Regions from separate parts of the Rhodococcus jostii RHA1 genome, predicted to be linked through region 1. Evidence: predicted binding sites of a transcription regulator. Region 1 holds the regulator's gene; the other holds the start of a gene.

Region 1 (10,270 bases):
AGTACAAGGCGATCCGTTATGGACGCACATTCCATCGTATCGATCGGTGGTTTCCGTCAACCAGGATGTGTTCGACGTGTGGGACTGTCGGCGAAAGGAAGCCACTGAACGTCCGCGCGTGGACTTGCGGATGTGGCTCCGTCCACGACCGAGACCACAATGCAGCCAAGAATATCCTCGCGGCGGGACGCGCCGAGAGACTAAACGCCTGTGGAGCGAGGGTAAGACCGGCAGCGATGTCGGCGCAGCGCGGCGAAGCAGGAACCCACCGAGGTAGCCGACCGGCTGCGGTAGAAAATCCCGACCCCAGGGTCGAGGAGGATGTCAAAATGACTTTTTCTGGGCAAGAAGAAGCTGGGGAGGCGAGTACCACTTTGAGGTAAGGGCCACCTGATAATGGGTTGGGTCCCGGGTGGGGAACCGTACCCCTGGGGTAGGTAGCCGGTGCCCCCGCGGCGGGGCACCATGGTTTTCACCAGTCGGCGAAAGGTTGGACCGCAGGAGGTAAGTCAACACTCGAAACGCCACATGCTGAGAAGAGAACACCTCACCGGAACCCGAACCCGGTGAGGTGTTTTCGTCTGTTCTGCCGGGTGGGTCAGAACTCCATGCCCGCGTCGGCGCCCATCTTCATGGTGGTGTTTCCGCCGTCGAGGGATTCCCGGATGATGTCGGCGTGACCGGAATGGTGGCCGGTCTCCCGGATGATGTGGAGCAGGGTGCGGCGGATCGTCCACCACTGCCGCTCGGGTGCCCAGGGTGCGGTGGGCAGGGGGACGAGCACGTCCAGGTCGTCGAGGCCGGCCACGGCGGCCTCCGTCGCGCGGGCCACCTCGGCGTACTCGGCGAGCAGTCCCTCGAGGGTTTCGTCGTCGCGCATGTAGTACTTCTCCATCGCCCACTCCATGTCGAATTCCGCGTTCTCGTCCGGCTCGAGAATGGTTTCGACCCAGTGCTTTTCCGTGTGGGACACGTGCTTGATCAGTCCGCCGAGCGTCAGGTCGCTGACGGTCGAACGCTGCCGTGCCTGTGCGTCGTCGATGCCGCGGACGGTGATCAACAGGGTGGCTCGCTGCTCCTGGAGGATCTGGAGGAGGTCGGCGCGCTCACCGGTGGCCGGGGACTTCTGCGAAGTGGTCATGAGAAGAACAGTAGAAGCAATTGAGGTCAGAAACGGTCCTCATTAGGAAGGCCTTCTCAGGGTTTTTCTCGGGGTCCAAGTTGGGTGCCTTCCTGGATGTGCGGAAAGCGTCCGCCGCGAAGGATTCTCGGTATGAACTTCGACTCTCCGACACCGGCGCCCCGGCCTTCGCGCCGACGCGTGTGGCCCCGCGTTCTCGGCGGCATGGTGTCGCCCGTCCTCGTCGCCGTCACGGTGGGAGCCGGCACGTTCGCCTACGCCTCGACCGCCGCGGAGAGCGACGCCGGCGGGCAGATGGAATTCAGGCGAGCCCTGACGATTCCACCGCTCGCGCCGGGTGTTGCGGGCCCTTATCTGGGTACCCCCACGGTGACGCGCCATCTCGATATCGCCGGGTCGAGCCGGATCGGCGCGGGCGAACCCGCGATGCCCCACCAGCCCGCACCCGGGTGACCCCGCCCGGTTCTCTCTTCGGAGTCCGCCCAGCCCACCGATGATCAGCCCATCGATGAAAGGAATCATCATGATCCGCACGACGATGACCGCACTGGCAGCCGTGGCTCTCGTGTTCGGCGCCGCGTCCGTGACCCAGACCGCTGCCGCCCACCCGGCCTGCAACTCCTCCTACGAGGGCACGACCAACGACGAGTACGACCCGGACCCCGACTTCACGGGGACGACCAACGACGAGTACGACCCCGATCCCGAGTACTCGGGCACGTCCAACCGCGAATACGACCCGGACCCGGAGTTCCACGGCAGCACCGATCCGTGCCAGGTGTGAGTCCGGTCAGCGGTTCCGGCGCAGCCACGGAGACACACCGGGAGCGAACAGGGCGAGCACTCCCACCGCGACGAGGGCGCTGTAGGCGAGCGGCGCCCATTGCAGCACACCGGCGGTCGCGTCACCGGCGTCGGACAGCAGGGTCCACAGGCCCACTCCGCCGGCGACGCTGAGGACGCCGACGACGGCGAGGGTGATCTGGCCCGCCGGTTTCCGGGCGCGCAGGAGTTGTATGCCCAGCAGTCCGAGGAGGATCAGGACGACGGCGATGGCACCGCTGCCGATCAGCGTCAGGTTCACCGTGTCGGTGATGTCCGTCGCGGAGTCCCCGGGATTGTCCGCGGCGACCGACGCCTCGAGGGCGTCGCGGACGGCGCCCAGGTCGAGCGCGATGGCGCCGGCGATTCCGGCGAGAACGACGAACGATCCCACCCAGGCGGACAGCGACACCGCGACGGCCTTCGGGGTGTCATCGGTGGGGGTGGCGCGCAGCGGGCTGACCGCGAACTCCGGACGCGGCGGTACGGGTCGCGGCGGTTCGGGCCGGCGTGGCGGCTGTTCGGGTGTCGTCACGCTGCGATCCTATCGACCTGCCGTAGCGTGGCGTGCCGACGCGCGGGTCCGCGTCGGCGGCCTCGCTACGGGAAGGCCTCGAAACAAGGCGCCGAAAAAAGATGTGGGCATCCGGGAACAAATCTCCGCACCCCTCCGTTGAGCCTTACGACAACATGAGCGTGCAAGACTCAAGTTCGAATTGACTCCCGACGGTGTCGGAGTGCAAACTTGAGCGGAGGGCGCTCACTAAGCGCCAACATCGCAGTTCAGTAATGAAAAACCTGCCCACAGGACTGCAAAACGAAAGTGAGGAACACTATGGCTCGTGCCGTCGGTATCGACCTCGGTACAACGAACTCGGTCGTGTCTGTGCTGGAAGGCGGCGAGCCCGTAGTGGTCGCCAACGCCGAAGGTTCACGCACCACCCCGTCGATCGTCGCCTTCGCCAAGAACGGTGAGGTGCTGGTCGGCCAGCCCGCCAAGAACCAGGCCGTCACCAACGTCGATCGCACCATCCGCTCCGTCAAGCGCCACATCGGTACCGACTGGAACGTGGAGATCGACGGCAAGAAGTACACGCCCCAGGAGATCAGCGCGCGCACGCTCATGAAGCTGAAGCGCGACGCCGAGGCGTACCTGGGTGAGGACATCACGGACGCCGTGATCACCGTCCCCGCGTACTTCGAGGACGCCCAGCGTCAGGCCACGAAGGAAGCCGGCCAGATCGCCGGTCTCAACGTCCTGCGCATCGTCAACGAGCCCACCGCGGCCGCACTGGCCTACGGCCTGGACAAGGGCGACAAGGAACAGACCATCCTGGTCTTCGACCTCGGTGGCGGCACCTTCGACGTCTCGCTGCTCGAAATCGGCGACGGCGTCGTCGAGGTTCGCGCCACGTCCGGTGACAACCACCTCGGTGGTGACGACTGGGACGAGCGCATCGTCACGTGGCTCGTCGACAAGTTCAAGGCTCAGAACGGCATCGATCTGACCAAGGACAAGATGGCACTGCAGCGTCTCCGCGAGGCTGCCGAGAAGGCCAAGATCGAACTGTCCTCGTCGCAGAGCACGTCGATCAACCTGCCCTACATCACCGTCGACGCGGACAAGAACCCGCTGTTCCTCGACGAGCAGTTGTCCCGCAGCGAGTTCCAGAAGATCACGTCCGATCTCCTCGACCGCACCCGCGCGCCGTTCCAGGCCGTGATCAAGGACAGCGGCATCGCCGTCAAGGACATCGACCACGTCGTGCTCGTCGGTGGTTCCACCCGTATGCCCGCAGTCTCCGATCTGGTGCGCGAGCTGACCGGTGGCCGTGAGCCCAACAAGGGTGTCAACCCGGACGAGGTCGTCGCCGTCGGCGCCGCCCTGCAGGCCGGTGTCCTCAAGGGCGAGGTCAAGGACGTGCTGCTCCTCGACGTCACCCCGCTGTCCCTCGGCATCGAGACCAAGGGTGGCGTGATGACCAAGCTCATCGAGCGCAACACCACCATCCCGACCAAGCGTTCCGAGACCTTCACCACCGCTGACGACAACCAGCCTTCGGTGCAGATCCAGGTGTTCCAGGGTGAGCGCGAAATCGCCTCGCACAACAAGCTGCTCGGCTCGTTCGAGCTGGCCGACCTGCCGCCCGCCCCGCGTGGCGTGCCGCAGATCGAGGTCACCTTCGACATCGATGCCAACGGCATCGTGCACGTGACCGCCAAGGACAAGGGCACGGGCAAGGAGAACACGATCAAGATCCAGGACGGCTCCGGTCTGTCCAAGGAAGAGATCGAGCGGATGGTCAAGGACGCCGAGGCTCACGCCGAGGAAGACAAGGCCCGCCGCGAAGAGGCCGAGGTGCGCAACCAGGCCGAGTCGCTGGTGCACCAGACCGAGAAGTTCATCAAGGACAACGAGGACAAGGTGCCCGCCGACGTCAAGGAGAAGGTCGAGGCTGCCATCAAGGAAGCCAACGACGCTCTCGCAGGCACCGACATCGCGGCCGTCAAGACCGCGGTCGAGAAGCTGGCCACCGAGTCGCAGGCCCTCGGCCAGGCGATCTACGAGGCCAGTGCCGCTGAGGAAGCCGCCAACACCGACGGCTCCGGCGCGAATGGTGCCGACGACGTCGTCGACGCCGAGGTCGTGGACGAGCCGTCCGACTCGGAGAAGAAGTGACGTCCGACAACACCGAGCAGGAACCGGTCACTTTCGTGGACAAGCGGAAGATCGACCCCGAGACCGGTCGGACACGGGACGCGGAGCCGGTAGTGGAGCCCCTCGCGGGCACCGCTGCCGCCCCGCAGCCCGGCTCGGTGGACGAAGGGGCCCTGCCGGAGACGGCAGCTCCGGAGACGGACGAGTTGGCGGAGCGCACCGCCGACCTGCAACGACTGCAGGCGGAGTACGCCAACTACCGCCGCCGCGTCCAGCGCGACAAGCAGGCCGACATCGCGAACGCCAAGGCGTCCGTCGTCGGTGAGCTCATCGCGGTGCTGGACGACCTCGACCGTGCACGCAGCCACGGCGACCTCGACTCGGGGCCGCTGAAGGGTGTGGCAGACAAGCTCACCGGCACTCTCACGTCGCTCGGCCTGAGCGAGTTCGGCGCCGAGGGCGACGCATTCGATCCGGCGCTGCACGAGGCAGTGCAGCACGAGGGCGAGGGTCACGACCCCGTTCTCGGCACGGTGATGCGAAAGGGCTACAAATTCGGTGATCGCGTCCTGCGGCATGCGATGGTAGCTGTGATCGATCGCGCAGGCGATGCCGGCGCGAACACCTCCGACGAGGCGGCGAAGCCCGCCGAGTCGGAACAAGAGTAAGAGCGAGAGGAGGAGACGCCCAGTGAGCCAACGGGAGTGGATCGAAAAGGACTTCTACAAGGAGCTGGGCGTCTCGTCCCACGCATCCGCGGACGAGATCAAGAAGGCGTACCGCAAACTCGCCCGCGACCTTCATCCCGACGCGAACCCCGGCGACACGAAGGCCGAGGAGCGTTTCAAGTCCGTCAGCGAAGCACACGCCGTGCTCTCGGACCCTGCCAAGCGCAAGGAATACGACGAGGCCCGGCGACTGTTCGCGAGCGGCGGTTTCGGGCAGGGCGGCGGCGGATTCAACCCCGGAGCCGGTGGTTTCGGCCAGGGCGGATTCGACATCAACGACCTGTTCGGTGGCGGCGGCGCGGCGGCCGGTGACGGCGGCTTCGGCGACATCTTCGGTGGCCTGTTCAATCGCGGCGCCGGTGGCGGCGGCGCGACCCGCACGACCAACCGTCCCCGTCGTGGCAGCGACGTCGAGACGGAGACCACCCTCGAATTCCGCGAAGCCACGCTCGGCGTCACGGTTCCGCTGCGTCTGACCAGCCCGTCGCCGTGCACCACCTGCCACGGCAGCGGTGCCAAGCCGGGAACCAGCCCGCGAGTCTGCCCGCGTTGCAACGGGACCGGAATCGTCAGCCGCAACCAGGGCGCGTTCGGGTTCAGTGAGCCGTGCGACGACTGCCGCGGTACCGGCTCCATCATCGACTCGCCGTGCGAGGTGTGCCACGGCAACGGCGTCACCAACCGGACTCGCACCATCACCGTCCGCGTCCCCGCGGGTGTCAGTGACGGACAGAAGATCCGGCTGGCAGGCCAGGGTGAGGCCGGCCTGCGCGGCGCACCGTCCGGCGACCTGTTCGTCACGGTCCGGGTGCGTCCCGACAAGGTGTTCGGCCGCAACGGCGACGACCTCACGCTCGTCGTTCCCGTCAGTTACGGTGAGCTCGTGCTCGGAACCACCGTCTCCGTCCCCACCTTGGAGGGGCGTGTCGGTGTGAAGATTCCTGCGGGCACCGCCGACGGCCGGGTTCTGCGGGTTCGCGGGCGAGGCGTCCCCAAGCGTGCCGGTGGCGCCGGTGACCTACTGGTCACGGTCAAGGTCGCCGTTCCGCAGAAGCTCGACGACCCGGCCACCGAAGCATTGAAGACCTATCTGGAAGCAGAGAAGGCCAGCGGATTCGATCCGAGGGCCGGGTGGGCGGGTGCTTGATGAGCGATACGACTCAGGATCCACGCGAGAGCGCCGTTGATCCGGACGCCCAGATCTTCGTGATCTCGGTGGCCGCGGAACTCGCCGGCATGCATGCGCAGACGTTGCGCAACTACGACCGGCTCGGTCTCGTCACCCCGCACCGCACGTCCGGTGGCGGCCGACGGTACTCGCCGCGGGATGTGGCGTTGCTCCGCGAGGTGCAACGCCTCTCGCAGGACGAGGGTGTCAACCTCGCCGGGATCAAGCGGATCATCGAGCTCACCAACCAGGTGGAGGCTCTGCAGCACCGGGTTCGCGAGCTGGCCGAGGAGATCGCGAAGATTCACGCCGGGTACCGGCGCGACCTCGTTCCGATCCCACGGAGCAACGCGCTCGTCGTGTGGAAGCCGCGGCACCAGCGCTGACCCGGCGATCTCTCGGGTGAACCGAACCGATGTCGCACTGGTCCTGTCGGAGTGAACCAGTGCGACATCGGGCCCCAACCCCCGGCTTATCGGTCGCGGTTGCCCCAGCGGGGCCCGCGACGGGTGCGTGATCGCGGAATGTTCATCTCCTCGAGACGTGCCTTGATCTCCTCGGTGGTCCACATCGTGCGGGAGACGGTGGGGGTGGGGGTCTCGGTGACGTGCATGATCATGTTCTGCGGCTTTCGTCGAGTGTTCGGTGGATGGTCGGGATCGGCTGTCAGGGGTGTCCGTACAGGTGGTAGCCGGCGTTCATGTTCGGGTAGCCCGAGTCGATCCAGCTGCTGATGCCGTAGGCGTGGCCGTAGTTGGCGTCGACGCGGGTTCCGTCCACGTCGGTCGTGTTGCTGTAGTTGTCGGCGCGGAACACGGCCTGGGCACCGCCGGGGAGCGAGTACGTGGCATCCACCTCGACGCCGTTCGGGTCGGTGGAGAATGCCTTCACGATCTGGCTGCTGTGCGGGGCGAGGTAGTCCGACGGCGCCTGAATCCACTGCCCGTAGGGGTTCGACGAACCCGCGAGGACCATCGGCAGGTCGGTGTCGTTGCTGATCGTCATCGCGATCGTCGGTCCCGATGTCGGCATCGTGCCCGCCGTGGCAACCCCGGCGGCGGCGATGGCGAATCCGGTGACGGCCACTGCGGTGGCGGGCAGTGCGATGAAGAGTGCGACGCGGCGACGGGCGGTGGTGCGCATGATGGCTTCTCCTGGGTTCTGGAACTTCGGGGGTCTGACGCTTTGGGGTGGAACGTCTGGGGCCGTGGGGTTTTCGGTTTCCGATCTCCCCGTTTCCGGTGTGTGTCAACTATGTCGTGAATGCGCGCCGTCGTCTGTCCACCGACAGGACGGAGGGCGGGATGAATCCGGTGTCCACCGATCGGGGGACAGCGGGCCCGCGAAGTGCTCCGCGCGGGCCTGCTCTCGTGAGAAAGTGAGCAATGGACTTCGCTGGAGTCGCTTCGCATCGGACCACGCCGTGAGCGCCGTGCGGGTCGTGGTGGGCGACGACCACCCGATCTTTCGGGACGGTGTCGTCCGTGCGCTCCTCGCGAGTGGCGACATCGAAGTGGTCGGTGAGGCGGACGACGGTGCGGCGGCGCTCGCCCTGATCCGCGAACTCGCCCCCGACGTCGCACTGCTCGACTATCGGATGCCGGAGCTCGACGGTTCCCAGGTGGCGGCGGCCGTGCGACGAGCCGAACTCGCCACGCGCGTGCTGCTGCTGTCTGCGCACGACGAATCCGCGATCGTGTACCACGCGTTGCAGGAGGGGGCGGCGGGATTCCTGCCGAAGGAGTCGACCCGGGCGGAGATCGTGAAAGCCGTCCTGGACTGCGCACAGGGCCGCGACGTCCTCCCCGCCTCCCTCGCGGTCGGACTGGCAGGCGAGGTGCGTCGTCGCAGTGAACCGGTCGGGCCGGCGCTGAGCGGTCGGGAGAAGGAAGTGCTGGCGCTCATTGCGCGCGGGCAGAGCATTCCCACGATCGCCGGTGAGCTGTACCTGGCGCCGTCGACGGTCAAGACCCATGTCCAGCGCCTCTACGAGAAGCTCGGGGTCAGCGACCGCGCCGCCGCGGTGGCCGAGGCGATGCGACGCGGCTTGCTGGAGTGACGTGCCGCATCCGTCCCAGAGTCGCGTAGTTCGTCGTTACAGCACCGAGGCGGTCCGGGTGACCGCCATACTCCGGTTACCGCTGATCGGTCTGATGGCGCTGCTCGGACCGGTGATCCGCGTGACGCACTGGCAACCCGACGTCTTCGCGGGGCTGCTGATCGGGTATGCGGCGGTCGCTCTCGGCTGGCTGATCTTCGTCCTGGTGCGGGACGTCGGACCGTGGGCGGGCTGGGTGTCCACGGCCGCGGACGTCACCGCGGTGGTGGCGTTGTGCGTCGTCTCCGGCGGCGCGACGTCGGTGCTGCTCCCGGTGTTCTTCCTGTTGCCGATCTCGGTGGCGTTTCAGTACCGGCCGCGTCTGACGGCGATCGTCGGCGTCTGCACCGCCGTCGGGTACCAGGTGGTGTGGATCGTCTACTCCAAGCGCGACGACGCAGTCGGCTTCCCCGACGAGGTGTACCTCTACTTCGGTTTCCTGTTGTGGCTCGCGGCCGCGACGACGGCGTTGTCGTACGTGCTGGTCCGGCGCTCTGCGACGGTGATCTCGCTGATGGATGTGCGCAGGCAGTTGATCGCCGAATCGATGGGTGCCGAGGAACGCGAGCGACGGCAACTGGCCGAGGACCTCCACGACGGGCCCCTGCAGAATGTGCTGGCCGCCCGGCTGGATGTGGAGGAGGCCCTGGAGCGGAACCCGGACGACATGCTCGTCGCCGCCGAGTCCGCCCTCCGCGAGACCGCGGCGCAGCTGCGGTCCACCGTCACCACACTGCATCCGCAGGTCCTCGCGCAGCTGGGCCTCACCGCGGCGCTGCGCGAGCTCGCGGATCTCTACGCCCGGCGGGGGTTCGAGATGACGGTGAGCGTCGACGACGTCGGTCACCCCGACTGCCAGGAGCTGCTCTACCGGGTGGCGCGGGAACTGCTCACCAACGTGTCGAAGCACGCCCGCGCCACCACGATCGAACTCGCACTCACCCGCGCCGGCGGGCGGACCACGCTGACGGTCGCCGACGACGGCGCCGGATTCGACCCGGCCGTCGTCCCGGAACGGGTGGCGCAGGGGCACATCGGACTGGCCTCGCACATCGTGCGGGTCGAAAGCCTCGGCGGCACCTTCGACGTCACGTCCTCACCCGGATCGGGCACCCGAGTGGTGGTGACGGTCCCGGACTCCGGCTGATCCAGGCCCGACGAGGTCACTGTGGGTGGCGGCCCTCGGCGAATTCCTCGACGATCTTCGCGCAGAACGCGGGTAGGTCGTCGGGGTTGCGGCTCGACACCAACCCGTTGTCGACCACCACTTCCTCGTCGACCACGGTTCCGCCCGCGTTGCGGATGTCGGTGCGCACGCTGGGATACGACGTGAGAGTGCGGCCGCGGACGACGTCGGCCTCGACCAACGTCCACGGTCCGTGGCAGATCACGCCCACTGGTTTGCCCGAATCGACGAAGTCGCGGACGAAGGCGACGGCGGACGCGTCCATCCGGAGGTGGTCGGGGTTCGTGGTACCGCCCGGCAGGATCAATGCGTCGAAGTCGGCGACCGACACGTCGCCGACGGCGGCGTCGACGGCATAGGTGCCTGCCGCGTTCACATCCGAGTTCATGGCCTGGATCTTGCCGGGGGACAACGAGATCAGCCGGACCTCCGCGCCGGCGTCCTCCACGGCCTTCCGGGGTTCGACGA
Region 2 (10,270 bases), 1.5 Mb from region 1:
TCACGGATCACGTCGGCGAACGCAGGGGCGAGATTGGTATGCAAGGTGAAGCCGAGGTGGCTGGTATAGAAGTCGTGGCTGCGGACACGTCATCGACGAGGTAACGGACGCCGGCGCATTCGTCCGGTGGGGTCATCGGACACTCCTTTTCACGGTTGGGTGGCGAGGGTGGGAAGCAGGTACAAAATGCGGGTGTCGATCTCGACGGCGGAAATGACGAGGCGGTCCCTCGGTGCTGACATCGTTCCCGACATCATCGGCTGTCCGCCCAACCGGAGCGGGGGTCGAATCCGCCCATTTCCTCTGCCCGAGCGTACGCCCGCAGCGCCTCAGCGGCTTCGTGGCCGAGATCGGACGGGACCGCGACCTCTACGGTGACCAGCAGATCGCCGACCGCGTCGCCGCGGCGGGGCACCCCGCGTCCGCGCAGCCGGAACGTTCTCCCCGACTGGGTTCCCGGCGGGATCTTCAGACTGACCCGACCATCGAAGTTTGGGACGGACAGCACGGTCCCCAAGGCCAATTCGGCGAACGACACGGGAACGGTGACGGTGAGATCATCGCCGCTGCGGGCGAACACCGGATCCGGTTCGACGCGCACGGTGACATACAGGTCCCCCGACGGCGCCCCACCGAGACCAGGTTCGCCCTGCGCCGGTAACCGGATGCGCTGCCCGTCGCTCACCCCGGGCGGAACACGGACGGAGATAGTGCGGGTGCGGTCCCCGATCCCGGCGCCCTGACAATCCGGGCAGGGGGTGTCGACGATCGATCCCGTGCCCCGGCAATCCTCGCAGGGTTCGCTGAACCCGAAGCCGCCCAGATTCCGGTTGCGCACCCCGACGCCGCGGCAGTGTGGGCACGTTCGTTGCCGGGTTCCCGGCCGTGTGCCGGAGCCGTGACAGCTGGTGCACACCATCGGCCCGGTCATCAACAGCGGCAACACCATCCCGGCAACCGCCTCCCGGAACGACAGTCTGGTCTCGGTCTCGACGTCACTGCCTCGCTTCGGCCGGGCCGATGCAGTTCGGGTTCCTGCGCGCCGGAACAGGTCTCCGAGCACATCGCCGACCCCACCCAGAGGATCGCCTATGGTGAAGGGCGAACCGCTCCCGAACAGGTCCCCGAAGTCGAAGCCGCCCGAGCCGGTGCCAGGAGGAAAACCCGTCCCGGGGAACCCCCCTGATCGGAGCAGCCGGCGCACGCGGTCGTAATCCTTGCGTTTGGCGGGGTCCGAGAGCACCGCGTACGCCTCACTGACCTTCTTGAACCGCTCCTCCACCTCGGTGTTGTGCGGGTTTGCGTCCGGATGCAGCTCCCGAGCCAATGTGCGGTACGCCTTCTTGATCTCCTCGGCCGACGCCGTCGAAGGGACACCCAGGACGGCGTAGAAGTCGCGGTCGAGCCATTCCTGCTGCGACACTTGGCATCCTCCTTCCTTCTCCAGGCCGCGACGAGAGCGCAATGCGTTCCGAGATCGGCGTCGTCAGACTGGTGTGCGGTGTCTCAGGAGCCGTCGACCGGTGCGGTGCCCGTGACGTTCCCCGGCGACGCGGGCCCCTCGACCACGGTCACCGTCGCGGTCCGCAGCACCTTGCGGTCACCGAAGGTGTAGCCGCGTCGCAGCACCCTGCCCACGACGGGATCGCCCCCGGCACCTTCGTGCTGGATCGCTTCGTGCAAGGTGGGATCGAAGCGGTCACCCTCTTCACCGAATGCGGCCACTCCCAGGCCGGTCAGGATCGCATCGAGCCCGGCCGCGATCGCACGCAGGGGTTCGGTTTCGAGGTCGCCGTGCTCGCGGGCTCGATCGAGGTCGTCGAGGATCCCGAGAAACTTCGCCGCCACCGACGCCGTCGCGGCCTCGACTGCCGCGTGTCGGTCGCGTTCGATCCGGCGCCGGTAGTTGGTGTACTCGGCCTGCACCCGCTGCAGATCGGCGGTCAACTCCGCCACTCGATCAGGGTGTTCGCGCGCCGCCCGATCGGCCCGGTCACCGGGGTGCATCTCCGCGTCGGACGTGGTCGGCTGGGGTTCCCGTTGTGGTGTCGGGGTGACGGGCTCGCTCGGAGTGTGCTCGCGTACCCGGCCGGTATCCGGATCGAAGCGGCGTTTGTCGGTGATCGAGATCGGTTCCCGCGGCGGCTTGTCGCCGTCGCGGCGCTCGCTGCTGCTCATCGGTTGTCCTCCCGTCCGGGTTCGTCCACCACCTCAGCGTCGAAGACCTCCTCGGCCCCTCCCGAGGAACCGTTCCCACCGCCGGTGGCGGCCGAGTCCTTCGCCTGCGCGTCGTAGATCGCCTGGCCCAAAGCTTGCGAGTCGGTGGTCAGTTTCTCGATGGCCTCTTTGATGGCCGTGACGTCGCTGCCCTTCAACTTCTCCTGGGCATTCGTGATCGACGACTCGACCTTCTCCTTGACGTCGGCGGGCACCTTGTCCTCGTTGTCCTTGATGAACTTCTCGGTCTGGTACACCAGCGACTCGGCCTGGTTGCGCACCTCCGCTTCCTCCCTGCGTTGGGCGTCCTCGGCAGCGTGAGCCTCGGCGTCCTTGATCATCCGGTCGATCTCTTCCTTCGACAGACCGGAACCCTCCTGAATCTTGATCGTGTTCTCCTTGCCCGTGCCCTTGTCCTTGGCGGTCACGTGCACGATGCCGTTGGCGTCGATGTCGAAGGTGACCTCGATCTGCGGCACCCCCCGCGGTGCCGGCGGAATCCCGGCCAGCTCGAACGAGCCGAGCAGCTTGTTGTGCGAGGCGATTTCGCGCTCACCCTGGAACACCTGGATCTGCACCGAAGGCTGGTTGTCGTCAGCGGTGGTGAACGTCTCGGAACGCTTGGTCGGGATGGTGGTGTTGCGCTCGATGAGCTTGGTCATCACGCCACCCTTGGTCTCGATGCCGAGGGACAGCGGGGTGACGTCGAGGAGCAGCACATCCTTGACCTCGCCCTTGAGAACACCGGCCTGCAGGGCGGCGCCGACGGCGACGACCTCGTCCGGGTTGACACCCTTGTTCGGTTCCTTCCCGCCGGTCAGCTCGCGCACCAGATTCGTCACGGCCGGCATACGGGTGGAGCCACCGACGAGCACGACTTGGTCGATGTCCTTGACGGAGATCTTCGCGTCCTTGATCACCGATTGGAACGGGGCCCGGGTGCGGTCGAGAAGATCGGACGTGATCTTCTCGAACTCGCTGCGGGACAACTGCTCGTCGAGGAACAGCGGGTTCTTGTCCGCGTCGACGGTGATGTAGGGCAGGTTGATCGACGTGCTCTGCGACGAGGACAGTTCGATCTTGGCCTTCTCGGCAGCCTCGCGGAGACGCTGCAGAGCCATCTTGTCCTTGGTCAGATCGATACCGTTCTGAGCCTTGAACTTGTCGGCCAGCCACTTCACGATCCGGTCGTCCCAGTCGTCACCACCGAGGTGGTTGTCACCGGACGTGGCGCGAACCTCGACGACGCCCTCGCCGATTTCGAGCAGCGAGACGTCGAACGTGCCGCCACCGAGGTCGAAGACCAGGATGGTCTGTTCCTTGTCGCCCTTGTCCAGGCCGTAGGCCAGTGCGGCCGCGGTGGGCTCGTTGACGATGCGCAGGACGTTGAGACCGGCGATCTGGCCGGCTTCCTTCGTGGCCTGACGCTGGGCGTCCTCGAAGTACGCGGGGACGGTGATCACGGCGTCCGTGATGTCCTCACCCAGGTACGCCTCGGCGTCGCGCTTCAGCTTCATGAGCGTGCGCGCGCTGATCTCCTGAGCGCTGTACTTCTTGTCGTCGATCGCCACATGCCAGTCGGTGCCGATCTCCCGTTTCACCGATCGCACCGTCCGGTCCACGTTCGTCACCGCCTGGTTCTTGGCGGGCTGGCCGACCAGCACCTCACCGTTCTTCGCGAACGCCACCACCGACGGTGTCGTGCGCGAACCTTCCGAGTTGGCGACCACCACCGGGTCGCCGCCCTCGAGCACGCACACCACCGAGTTCGTGGTCCCCAAATCGATTCCCACCGCGCGAGCCATGACCGCCTCCAGCAGCACACCGGGTGGGCGTGATCCTTCGGTCGATCTGCGTCGTCACACCCACCGAACTTGAGTGTTATCGACTCAATTTTCCCTCCGGTCCAAACCGAGGTCAAGGCGAAGGATTGAGCGTGGAACGCTCAACCTTGCTGTGTTTGCCCGGTGGATTTCGTCTTGATCGGTCGCCGAGGCGCTTGGTAGGAGATAGCCCGCTCACCGTCGAATGGCAAGGAACACAAGCAGTCCGAGTGGTCCGGCGGTAGATCCGCGACCACCCCGAACGCCGGGCCGCGGATTACCCGCAGCCCGGACGACTGCGTTGATTCACCCCACCCTCCCACGCGATTCACTTGGCCGGGACCGGCCACGCCGACGTCTATCGGCGCGCAGCCCGATCGGGTTGCCGTCGGCGTCGGCAAGCACGCAGATCCGCATCTCGGGTGCGACATGACGTGGAGCGTTGCGCTCGGTTGCGCCGGAGGTCGGATACGGGGATCACCAGGCTTCGGATTGTGGGTCTCATGTTCGTCTCCTCGGGGCTATCTGATGATTCGTCATCTCGTATCGACGCAACCGGGTTCCAGATCGGGCCTCCGAGCGGTTCGTCATCTTCTACCAAGGGGCTCCTTCATCGTTTGCGGCAGTCGACGGGTGGCGGATCGTCCACCGGTTCAGCGCATTTGATGGTCTCTCCCCGGAACAGGTCGGGGAACGCGCTATCGGTGTTACCTTGAGCCCTGTGTGTGGCGGTCGGCAATCCTCGCGGCGGCGCACGGCGCTGCTTACCGTGCTAGGGGTGATCGCCGCCGAGCGCATGGCCGTGCAGTTCGGCCACACCAACGCTACGAGCGACGTGCACGAGACGCTCCCAGCTGACATCGGAGCCGACGCGCTCGCGCCGCGCCGCGCCCCGGAGCGCGGCGCCGTCAACTGGCCGGTATCGCTGCCGGCCCGCGCGCGGGCACCGTCACCGACCTCGGCCGTGTCACCATGCCCGTGCGGAACAGCCCCTGTGTGCTCCGGGTGTGACAGGCAGGCACCGGCTGCCGTCCCATCAGATCTGACGCCACTCCCCTATCGTGACCGCCACGGGCTTGTGCGCCACATCCCTTCCCGGACGTGCCGCGTGACCCGATAGTCGTTTCAGCACTGGCAGATTCGTTGCCGGTGCACCGTCGGAATGAGGTGCCGAAGTGCATTCCAAGATTGTTCTCAAGCTCACCGGCGCCACCGTGGCCGCGGGGATAATGCTGGCCGGGGTGATGTTTCCGGTCGCCGCCGGGCTCGGGTACGCATCCAACCGTGCCGCCGACAGCGTCGGTAATTCCTCGGCCGAACTGGCCGACGGGGTGGTGCCGGCGGTGACGACCATGACGGACATCACCGGGAAGCCTATTGCCTGGCTGTACGACCAGCGCCGATTCGAGGTCCCCAGCGACCAGATCTCCAACGAGATGAAACTGGCGATTCTCTCCATCGAGGACAGGCGGTTCGGCGAACATCAAGGGGTGGACTGGCAAGGCACGATGCGGGCCTTCTTCACCAACACCACCAGCGGTCAGATCGAACAGGGTGCCTCGACCATCAATCAGCAGTACGTGAAGAACTACCTGCTGCACGTGGTCGCCAAGACCGACGCCGAACGCCGTGCCGCGATCGAGACCACGCCGGTCCGCAAGATCCGGGAAATCCGGATGGCGATGACCCTCGACCAGGAACTTTCCAAAGAGGAAATTCTCACCCGGTATCTGAACCTGGTGCCGTTCGGCAACGGTTCTTTCGGGGTGCAGGACGCCGCCCGCACATACTTCGGCATCGACGCCAAGGACCTGAATCTGGCGCAGTCGGCGATGCTCGCGGGCATGGTGCAGTCCAGCTCCGCACTGAACCCCTACACCAACCCGGAGGGGGTGTTCGAGCGCCGCAATGTCGTCCTGGACACCCTGGTCGTGAATGTTCCGGACCGGGCCGCCGAGATCCGCGCCTTGAAGGAAACACCGCTCGGGGTGCTCCCGAAACCGAACAATCTGCCCCGGGGATGCATCGCCGCCGGCGACCGCGGGTTCTTCTGCGACTACGCGTTGCAGTACCTCCAGACCGCCGGGTTGTCCCGGGAGCAGCTCGAAAAGGGCGGCTACCTGATCCGCACCACCCTCGATCCGGCCGTGCAGGGATCGGTGAAGTCGGCGGTGTCCACTTACGCCGACCCGAAACTCCCGGACATCGCGAGCGTGATGAACGTCGTACAGCCCGGGCAGGACCAACACAGGGTCCTGGCGATGGCGGGCAGCCGCAACTACGGCCTGGACGCAGCCGCCGCGGAGACGGTGCAGGAGTTGCCCTATTCACTGTCCGGGCACGGCGCCGGATCGGTGTTCAAGGTCTTCACCACGGCAGCGGCCATGGAGAAGGGGCTGCGTCTGAACGCGATCCTCGACGTACCGGGCCGGTTCGATGCCTTCGGGATGGGCGACGGCGGCGCCCCAGGGTGCCCCGGCGGCGCCTACTGCGTGCAGAACGCCGCCCCGTATCCGCGGGCACTGTCGCTCACCGACGCCCTCGCCCAGTCGCCGAACACCGCGTTCGTGAAACTTCTCCAGGCCACCGGGGTCGATGCGACGGTGGACATGGCGATACGCCTCGGCATGCGGTCCTACACCGAACCGGGCACGTCCGGGTACGGGGACCAAAGCCTGGCCGACATGCAGAAGGACCAGAATCTGGGGTCGTTCACCCTCGGCCCGGTGTGGATCAATCCGCTCGAGCTGTCGAATGTCGCCGCGACCCTGGCCTCACACGGCAAGTGGTGCCCGCCGAGCCCGATCGACTCCATCGTCGACCGGCAGGGCCGACCGGTCCCGCTCACCCAGCAGGCGTGCGAGCAGGTCATCGATCCCGGCCTGGCCGACACCCTGTCCAACGCGCTCAGCAAGGACGACCTGCCCGGTGGCACGGCGTCGGCCGCTGCCGCGGCCGCCGGGTGGAAGCTGCCGATGTCCGGCAAGACCGGGACCACCGAATCGCACATGTCGTCGGCGTTCATCGGGTACACGAACAACCTGGCCGGCAGCGTCTACGTGTTCGGGGACTCGCCGACCCCCGGCCAGATCTGTACCAGCCCACTGCGCTCGTGCGGGGACGGCAACCTCTTCGGCGGCACCGAGCCGGCCCGCACCTGGTTCACGGCGATGATGCCGATCGCGAACAACTTCGGCCCCACCACCCTGCCTCCGATCGACCCGCGCTACGCCCGCTGACCGGACGACGAGCGGGGTGAACGCCTTCGACTGGACAGTAACTCTCGGGTTGCTGCGACTGTTCTGCTGACGATTGGTCGCGCCGGAATCGGCAGGCAGGGCGGCCCCGCGAGGCATGGGAAGGTCAACGATGAGCAGCTGGCCCTATTGGTTCGAAATTGCGGTGACATGCGGGATCACCGCCGTAGGCACCATCGTGTGGGGACACTGGGAGGAACACACCCCGAAATGGCGGCGCATCGGCAAGATTTTCGTGTTGTGCGGGCTGTCGGTCCTGGTTTGCGCCACGGCCGGGCGATTCTGGTTCTTCGTACTGCTCGGCGTCCTGGCCGCGATCGTGCTGCTGATCCACGCCTGGTGGCTTCCGCGGAAAGGCATCAACGGATGGACCGGCGAGCCCCGCGAGAAGTACTACGCCCTCCGCGGCTGGAGATGGCCGCCGGAAAGGCAATGAACTCAGTGGTGATGACCGGCGATTCCCGCACTCTGGACGTTCGGAGGAGAATCAAGGCATGAGCACACAGGACGATGCCGCGATCGCCGAGGCACGCAAGACCGGCGTCGACGTCAAGCGCGAGATCCGGCGCTGACGCCACATCAGATCGAGAATCAACGTCGGCCGGAGTCAAACGCACAGTGCAGAGGTGGTGATCGGGCGTGATCCATCAAGAGATCCGGGAGTGGGTCGCCGAGTTGATGCAACTCGACATTGCGACGGCCAGCCCCGGAGAGTTGGCCAAGCTCGACGCCATGACCGCGCTGGCCGAAGGGCAGTATGTGCAGCAGCTGTTGAACCTCCACGAATTCAGGCCGCTGGTGGGCTGAACCGGGCTGAGACGTGGTGCGCACCAGGCCAGCGAACTATGGGCAAAGCAGTCGCAGCCCTCCCCACCCCGCAGCTATCACCACGCGTGGAGTGAAAGGCCAGAGCGGCCGGCGTGCCCTGATGACGCGCGAAACTTCCCTACGCCCCACCTGGGCCCGTCGGCTCACCGGTCGATCGTGCTGACCGCCCACCACCATAACGACGAACAAGGCACACATCATGTCGGCAGACCCGAGTCCTGCTGACGGCGTTGATGAAACCGCTCGCGCTGCTCATCGAGCAAGATCACACCACGACGCTGGACGCGGTGATGTTCACGAGCAATCAGCAGTCGCACCGACGCCGTCCGCTGCTCCAGCTCGGCCGCGCGCCTGGCCGCGCCCTCATCGTTGAGCAGGTACGCCGCGGCACGGTCGCAGTCGATCAGGATCTGCTCGTAGGCGAGCCGTACCGGCTCCTGTTCGTCGAGCCGTGACACCGCCACATCTTCGAACAGTTGCAGCGGAAGCCGCGCCAGTCGGTAGTTCACACGTAGAAGGGCCAAGGACAGGGAGCCGAGTGTCACACGCGGCATCGTAAGCTCGGCGAAAGCACGTGCGGATAGGGTCTAAAGTCCCGTTGTCTCGCAATGTCGGCGACTCACGTCGTTGTTCGATTCCCGATCCGGATCACAGCACCCGGCGCGTTATCGCGAGTCGCACCGAGCGCTTTCGGGGGTTTCCCGCACATGGACGGTTGCCCAGTGGCGCTCCCAACCGGAATGCGGTACAAACGAGCCCTGCAACTCAATTGTGATCCAAATCACTCTTAATCGTTACCGGAGGAGACAGACAAACCACCCAGGCGGCCAAGCCGATCGGACCCGATATCGCCACCGCCTGCGTCTATCCCTTGCGAAAGGAGCATGGAATGCATCCCTCGCTACCCATGAAGCAGCGCATACCCGGCGGTGCAGAACGCCTCTCACAGCCAGTCATCGGTGCCGGTGCCGCACTATCCGTCGCCATGCCCGCCTGGATGGTCACCCACTCACCGTGCGCCACCGCGGCGATCGTCGCCGCGACATTCGCCGGCCTCATCGCGGCAGCGGTGATGCTCCGGCCTTCGCCATGACGCACGCCCACACCAACGTCGACCCCATCCCGTCGGCACCCCAGGAATCGTAAAGGCTCGGTGCACATATGCCCTGGACTGTTGTGGTCATCGCCGTCACGTTGATCGTGGTGGTCGCCTCTCTCGGCGCAGCGCTCGCTGCGGATGCGATGTCGCATCGTCACGGACATGAACCCGAACCGTCACGTGTCGGTGGAGGAGGCGCAGCCCCCGCGCCGACGACACGGATCCGCAATCCCCGCTGGAGCCGGACCGCTGTGCAGGCCTGGACAATCTGCGGTGCCGCCTCGGCACTCGCGATTGCAATCGTCGGATTGCTGACGTCAGCTGGGTGAAGGAATGCCCTCATCGATACCGACTGCCGAAGAGCCCGACTCCGGAGACCAAAGACGTACCTGATCCGGACGGCAACAAGCCTTTTCATCCGGTCTCTATGACGGAGGCGCCGGCCAGGGATGATCGGGGCTGACGATCTTCACGATCTCGGCGAAGAAGTTCCACACGCCCAGCGGGTCGACGTTCGTATTGACCAGCATTACCACCGTCTTCCCTTCAGGCGGAAGGTAATACGCGTAGGTCTGGTAGCCCGCGATATTTCCGTTGTGGCCGATCCAGCCGTTCTGGTTCTCGACTCCAAGCCCGTACAGCGAACCCGCACCTTCCGACGGCGCCGGCTGAAATTGCTCCCGCTCGCGTTGGGTTGCCGGCGAGAGCAACGTTCCGGTCGCCAAGTCGCGCACCCACCCACGCAGGTCGTCGAGCGTGGAAATCATGTTTCCCGCACCGAATCCCCACGACGGGTTCCAGTCGGTCGCGTCCACCGTCTCCCCGTCGGTTTTTTTCGTGTATCCGTGAGCGTGCGGTGACGGAAGGGCCGCATCGGTCGGGACGGAGGTGTGGCCGAGATTCTCGGGTCGCGTGATGAATTCGTCGATGAATGCGTTCAGCGGCTGGCCGGAGACCTTCTCGACCACGAGGCCCAGGAGCGCGGTATTGGTGTTGGAGTAGTCGAACTCGGTGCCCGGTGTGAACAGCGGTGGACGGCTGAAACT

The links. The regulator HspR, encoded in region 1, represses chaperone genes until heat shock. The targets are predictions, from matches to a motif close to ANNTGAGTNNNNNNNACTCANNT.
Region 2: dnaK (molecular chaperone DnaK) is a predicted target of HspR. The motif match lies at 4,090-4,112, and genes of this name have one in related genera.

What each region holds. Positions count from the first base shown of each region.
Region 1 covers NC_008268.1:5,913,970-5,924,239, forward strand. The annotation lists gene RHA1_RS51350 (RNA-guided endonuclease InsQ/TnpB family protein) at 1-383, shown strand, start outside; gene RHA1_RS26785 (DinB family protein) at 599-1,141, opposite strand; gene RHA1_RS26790 (hypothetical protein) at 1,274-1,594, shown strand; gene RHA1_RS26795 (hypothetical protein) at 1,665-1,925, shown strand; gene RHA1_RS26800 (hypothetical protein) at 1,932-2,498, opposite strand; gene dnaK (molecular chaperone DnaK) at 2,799-4,643, shown strand; gene grpE (nucleotide exchange factor GrpE) at 4,640-5,290, shown strand; gene dnaJ (molecular chaperone DnaJ) at 5,313-6,497, shown strand; gene RHA1_RS26820 (heat shock protein transcriptional repressor HspR) at 6,497-6,904, shown strand; gene RHA1_RS50630 (hypothetical protein) at 6,991-7,131, opposite strand; gene RHA1_RS26825 (hypothetical protein) at 7,185-7,661, opposite strand; gene RHA1_RS26830 (response regulator) at 7,951-8,577, shown strand; gene RHA1_RS26835 (sensor histidine kinase) at 8,579-9,763, shown strand; gene RHA1_RS26840 (type 1 glutamine amidotransferase domain-containing protein) at 9,780-10,270, opposite strand, start outside.
Region 2 covers NC_008268.1:7,442,786-7,453,055, reverse strand. The annotation lists partial or broken gene RHA1_RS33940 (VOC family protein) at 1-136, opposite strand, end outside; gene dnaJ (molecular chaperone DnaJ) at 254-1,423, opposite strand; gene grpE (nucleotide exchange factor GrpE) at 1,507-2,178, opposite strand; gene dnaK (molecular chaperone DnaK) at 2,175-4,022, opposite strand; gene RHA1_RS33920 (transglycosylase domain-containing protein) at 5,216-7,279, shown strand; gene RHA1_RS33915 (hypothetical protein) at 7,410-7,733, shown strand; gene RHA1_RS50710 (hypothetical protein) at 7,937-8,104, shown strand; gene RHA1_RS33910 (hypothetical protein) at 8,323-8,670, opposite strand; gene RHA1_RS33905 (hypothetical protein) at 9,015-9,218, shown strand; gene RHA1_RS33895 (serine hydrolase domain-containing protein) at 9,650-10,270, opposite strand, start outside.